Regions from separate parts of the Halalkalibacter flavus genome, predicted to be linked through region 1. Evidence: riboswitches for the same ligand, from Rfam matches in the RefSeq annotation. Region 1 holds a riboswitch; the other holds the start of a gene.
What was found. Region 1 has a riboswitch for cobalamin ahead of SAY88_RS07125 (ABC transporter substrate-binding protein). Riboswitches for the same ligand answer to the same signal wherever they lie in the genome.
Positions count from the first base shown of each region.

Region 2: it holds a riboswitch for cobalamin, as region 1 does, so the genes downstream of both, metE (5-methyltetrahydropteroyltriglutamate--homocysteine S-methyltransferase) here and SAY88_RS07125 (ABC transporter substrate-binding protein) in region 1, are expected to answer to the same signal.

Region 1 covers NZ_JAWRVK010000008.1:5,023-8,169, reverse strand. The annotation lists gene SAY88_RS07135 (ABC transporter ATP-binding protein) at 1-211, shown strand, start outside; gene bluB (5,6-dimethylbenzimidazole synthase) at 254-910, shown strand; cobalamin riboswitch at 990-1,187, shown strand; gene SAY88_RS07125 (ABC transporter substrate-binding protein) at 1,353-2,351, shown strand; gene SAY88_RS07120 (FecCD family ABC transporter permease) at 2,314-3,147, shown strand, end outside.
Region 2 covers NZ_JAWRVK010000012.1:101,522-104,668, reverse strand. The annotation lists gene SAY88_RS10390 (VanW family protein) at 1-599, opposite strand, end outside; gene SAY88_RS10385 (cob(I)yrinic acid a,c-diamide adenosyltransferase) at 812-1,399, opposite strand; cobalamin riboswitch at 1,641-1,828, shown strand; gene metE (5-methyltetrahydropteroyltriglutamate--homocysteine S-methyltransferase) at 1,953-3,147, shown strand, end outside.

The DNA of each region.
Region 1 (3,147 bases):
ATCTATAATAAACATGTTAAAGGACATCCAAAAAAAAGAACAGATATCGTATTTATTTATTACTCATGATCTTGAATCGACAAAAAAGCTGTGTGATCGAGTAGCTGTTATGTATCAAGGTGAAATTATAGAAATTTTTAGTGATTGGGATCTACGACAGGTAAAACACCCTTATACACGGTTATTGGTACACAATCTAGTTGAACAGTGAGACAGGCGCGCTTTAACGAAATAAACGATCTGGAGGAGCCAAATGTTTACCGAAGAAGAAAAGAAAGCATTGTATAAAGTTATCTATAAAAGACGAGATATTCGAACATTTCAACCAACGCCTATTCCTGAAGAATCAATATATAACCTTCTTAATGCGGCGCACCATGCCCCATCAGTTGGATTTATGCAACCATGGAATTTTATTATGATTACGTCTCAAGCGGTTAAAGAGCGTCTTGCCTGGGCAGCAGATAAAGAAAGACGGGCTCTTGCAATTCATTATGAAGAACAAGAAGCGAAACAATCTCATTTTTTAAATTTGAAAATTGAAGGGATAAAAGAATCGCCCTTAACAATTTGTGTAACGTGTGACCCGACCAGAGGAGGGTCTCATGTCTTAGGACGCAATTCTATTCCTGAAACAGATCAACTGTCTACTGCTTGTGCTATTCAAAATATGTGGTTAGCAGCGTGTGTAGAAGGATTGGCACTAGGTTGGGTTAGTTTTTATAAAAAACAAGATGTACGCGATATATTAGAAATTCCGCCACATATTGATCCTATAGCACTTTTAACAATTGGATATACCGATGAATATCCAGATAAACCAATCCTTGAAACGTCAAAATGGGAAGAAAGAAAAAATTTGGATCCTCTCATTTTTCAAAATAAATGGGGAGAGAATGAAAGACTTTGAAGTAATTTCGACAAAATAAATAATTAATTTACAAGGCATGAGAACTTTATTATAATAACTTCTAGAGCAAAAAATGAATATTAGATAAAATAGGTTTCTTGAATGTTCAGGTTTTCTGATATTCAAGACTAAGAGGGAAGTTGGTGTAAATCCAACACGGTCCCGCCACTGTAAACGATGAGGATGGTTAACTAAAATCCACTGTGTGTAATCACATGGGAAGGATAACCTACGGTGATTCGTAAGTCAGGAGACCTGCCTATTTGTAATATTAAGCTTCCTCGAGGAAAGGAATGTTTAAAGCACAGGTATTTTACTTATTAGAGTAGGTTTCTACTCTGTTATATATTAGTAAGAAGTCTACATACGTGCCTTTTACATTCACGCTTTTTCCATTGGGAATAGCGTTTTTTTGTGCTCAAAATTAAAGGGGGAAAGAGAAATGATTAGTGAATTTTTGAAAAAGTGGGGTCTTGTAGGTCTTGTACTATTGTTTACGATGGCTATTATTACAGGCTGTGGAACAACAGAGCAAAATACTCAAGATGAGGTGAATGCAGATCAAGAAGAGCAAGCGGCTGAAGAAGAGAGTGAAGGGCTCTTTCCTGTAACGTTTGTTGATGATGCGGACCGAGAAATAACAATTGAATCAGAACCTGAAACGATTGTTTCGATTCAAGCTAGTAATACAGAGGTTTCTTTTGCATTAGGATTAGGAGATAAAGTTATTGGAGTGTCTGATTATTGTAATTACCCTGCGGAAGTTCTAGACATTGAAAAAGTTGGCGCTCAAGATATGAATGCAGAACTTATTCTAACTCTATTGCCGGATATTGCTCTCGTAACTGATTATCATTACAACACGCACCCAGAAATTCTTGAGCAATTTGAAGAAGCTGGTATTAATGTCGTTGTCGTTGGAAGTGCTTCATCTTTTGAGGATGTATATAACAAGATTGATATGATCGCTACAGCAACTGGAAGTCAGACTGTAGCAGAAGAAATCATTTCTGATATGAAAGAGCGTCATGAAGCTATTAAAGAACAAGCAGAAGAATCTATTACAGATAAGAAAAAAGTTTGGGTTGAAGTTTCACCAGCTCCTGATATTTTTACAACAGGACAAAATACATTTATGCACGAGATGCTTGAGTCTATCCAAGCAGTGAATGCAGCGGAGGATCATGAAGGCTGGGTTAGTTTAACAGAAGAAGAAATTGTTCAGTTAAATCCGGATGTCATTATTACTACGTACGGTTATTATGTAGATAATCCTAGCGGTGACGTTCTTGCACGTGATGGATGGGCTGAGGTACCTGCTGTTCAAAATGAACAAGTATTTGATGTTGATAATGATACAGTAACCAGACCTGGTCCTCGTTTAATCGAAGGAGTGGAAACACTTGCAGAACTCATTTACCCAGAAGTATTTAAGAAATAAAGTTGTTTGGTTATATATAGTAAGCGGAGGGTTTGTACTTGGTACAACCCTCCTTGGCTTATTAGTAAGCAGTGTGACCATTCCTATCCCCACAATTTTACATATTGTGTTAGACAATAGTTTGAATCTAGGATGGCTTGCGGACGTTCCAAGAAATGAGGAAATGATTATTTGGAATATTCGCTTGCCAAGGGTTCTCCTTGCGTTTTGCGTAGGTGCCTCACTTGGTCTAGCTGGTGCAGCTTTTCAAGGGCTTTTGCGTAATCCACTTGCTGATCCATATACAATTGGTGTCTCATCAGGAGCAGCTTTAGGAGCCGTATCGGTTTTGTTCTTCCAAGTGACAATTGTAGGTTTAGGAAGTTTTACTTTGCCGGTTGTTGCAATAGTCAGTGGATTTGTTACATTGCTTGTTGTATTTGGTCTCGTTCGGTTAAGTAGCCGAGGTTTGGCAATTGAAACAATCATCCTTGCTGGAATTATTATTAGTGCCTTTATTGGGGCTGTTACTTCTTTAATCATTTCCTTAGGCGACAGAGATGCTATGACACAAATCATTTATTGGTTATATGGCAGTGTTGGGATGAGGGGATGGAGCCACGTACAACTGATCGTTCCTTTTATGTTAATTGGCTCATTTATCCTGCTGATTCATTATAGGGAGTTGAATGCACTGGCTTTAGGAGAAAACACCGCAGACCACATCGGAGTCGATGTAAAAAAAGGAAAGACCTATATTTTAATTGGTGCTTCATTATTAACGGGAGCAGCCGTTGCCGTTTCTGGATCTATAGGA
Region 2 (3,147 bases), on a different contig from region 1:
CCAACTGTTTGGTTAAATGAAAACGAGTCACCTGGACCTAAAACAACTCCTGAAATGGCCTCGGCTGATAATTTCACGTTTTGAGATCTCCCTGAAACGGCAGGGTTAAAATGTGTTTTAAATTCACCTATCGTTCGTTGATCAATCCCAACTAGATCTTCTTCTGAAACAGAAGGTGCAGTGACAGAAATCGGCATCACTAAATCTTTTGTTCCTGCTTCTAATTCTTGTAATTGGGCAACAAGCTCCTGCTCAGATAAAACCACTCGTTCTTTCCCTGGAGCAAATTCCCCATTTGGAAGGATGCGTGGATTTTCCATCGCTTTGTCTATTTGCATAGCTAACTCTCTAGCTAATTGTTGTAAAGCTTCTTTATCAAGCGAATGACTAAACATATATCCATAGTCATTTAGAACGACATCATGTTGTTGGTCATTCCATTCATCAATTAAATTAAGCTTCCAATATACAGGTTGTTTCCAATTCAATTCTGATTGAAAATAAGTAGAATGAGCAGCAACAGGTTTCGGTCCTTCAGCCGAAACATCATTGCTACACCCAGCTAATAATAAAAGAACAACAAGCCAACTTTTTTTCATCCCATATCCCCCTCTAACTTGTTCCAACACATTTACCAATATATGAGAGGAAATATGAATCATTCCAGGCAAATACACAATTCTTGTTAAAAATCGAGTACAAATCCCACTAAGCAATAGGAAGGCACGGAAAAAGGTAAAAACCAGAGACCACTGAAAAAAGGTGAAAACAGTACCTTTTTCAGTGGCCTTTCTAATAGTATGGCTTCATATTACTGCTCTTTCTTTCGCTTTCCTCCTTTAAAAACAATTGCACTTCTTTCATATTCTACATCCTTTACCCCAAGCCTAGCATTGACGACTCGGGCAATAGCAAAGAAATAATCCGAAAGCCGGTTTAGATATTTTAATACAATTGGATTCACCTCTGACCCGCGTTGTAGCCTTGTTACATAACGTTCAGCTCTCCTTGTAACAGTTCGGCACACATGCAGTGTAGCCGCGGCATCCGCACCACCAGGTAAAATAAATCTTTCTAATTCAGGAGCTTCTTCAACATAAACATCAATTCGCTTCTCTAAGAAATCTATCATTTCTTGTTTGGCTTTGTAAGGGTATTCTTTTGTCGCCCTTATCATCGCTAAATCTCCACCGCAATCAAACAATTCATGTTGAATTTTTATTAACTCCATTTTTATATCAGGAAACTGTTCTTCGTCCAACTGCGCCACAGCCTGACCGATAAATGAATTCAATTCATCTGTTGTACCGTATGCAATTACTCGAGTGTCATCCTTATCAAGCCTTCCTCCTATCACACTCGTTTTCCCCTCATCACCTGTACGTGTATATAACTTCATCTAACATCCTCCTTCATCCTATTATTATCTCATTAAAATATTACCCTTTTATGAAATCGCTTTTTTAACACGCTTCCTAAAAAATATGTACGTTCTATCCAAGATAGTAGTATTACCTGAGACGCTCCATTCATTTTAGTATACATGATTTTTGTATCCACATAAAAACACTAGATTTTCTAAATGTGAAAATAAAGAAACTATTGACAATCAACCACCTCTTAAGATAAAGTTTAAAACAATTTCATATGTTGAAAATAGGTACTTTGAATGTTGATTCAAAGTTTAAAAGGGAATCCGGTGAAAATCCGGAGCGGTCCCGCCACTGTAATAGAGGAGTTATTATGAATTGTCACTGGCCAATGGCTGGGAAGACCATGATGACGTTGATTCTAGAGCCAGGAGACCTGCCTATTTTAACAACACTGCTTTACCTACGGGAGATAGGGAGGTGTTAACAATATATCATTGATTTTTCTATGGATATCGTTACCCTATTTTCGGTAATGATATCCATTTTTTTCGTTTATAACATTATTTAGGAGGCTATTTCATGAAAACAGTTAAAAGCAGTAATTTAGGTTATCCTCGTATTGGTGAGAACCGTGAATGGAAAAAAACATTAGAATCATTTTGGGATTCTACAATCAGCGAGGAAATATTTTCCACACGAATGAAAAAGTACCGCCTGCACCACCTTCAAAAGCAAAAAGATAAAGGTATTGATTACATTCCTGTCGGTGATTTCTCTTACTATGATCATGTGCTTGATACGGCTTCTATGTTTGGATTAGTGCCGAAACGTTTTGCCCATACGTCAGGCCCTGTTTCTTTATCAACATATTTTGCCATGGCTCGAGGTACCCAAGGAGCACATGCATGCGAAATGACGAAGTGGTTTAACACTAACTATCATTACATCGTTCCAGAAATTGAAGATAAAGAACCCGAATTAGTTGAAAACAAACCGCTTCATGCATTCTTAGAAACGAAAAAAGAATTAAATATTATTGGTAAACCCGTTATTCTTGGACCTTTTACTTTCTTAAAACTAGCAAAAGGCTATAAAGAAGAAGAGTTTGCTAGCATCTTAAACAGTTTTGTTCCAGTATATACACAATTGTTGTCTGAACTTGCTGATGCCGGTGCGAAACTCGTACAAGTAGATGAGCCATATCTTGCTATGGATATAACAAACGAGGAAATGGAGATTTTCTCTAACCTTTACCGTGAAATTGTAACAAACGTACCCAATGTCGATATCTTATTGCAAACGTATTTTGAGTCCGTTTCTCACTATGAACAATTAGTACAAATTCCGGTTAAAGGAATTGGTCTCGATTTTGTATATGGCTATAAAGAAAACATTGATGCTATTGAACGATTTGGTTTTCCTGTAGATAAAGTATTAGGGGTAGGAATCATTGATGGAAGGAATATTTGGAGAAGCAATCTGCTAGAAAGTCATCAATTTTTAGATAGGCTTAACAAGCTTGTTCCGTTTAAAAATCAAATTCTACAACCATCCTCTAGCTTGCTGCACGTTCCTGTTTGTTTGGACCAAGAAACAGGGCTAGATCCAATTGTTAAAGAAGCTTTAGCTTTTGGCGACGAAAAACTTGATGAGTTACGGTTACTAAAAGAGGTGATAAATGACCCATCTCAGGCATCACAATCGTTATTGAACCGTCACCAACAGACGTTTGAAAAACTAAACCAATCAAATTGGCGTTTAAGAAAGGAAACTG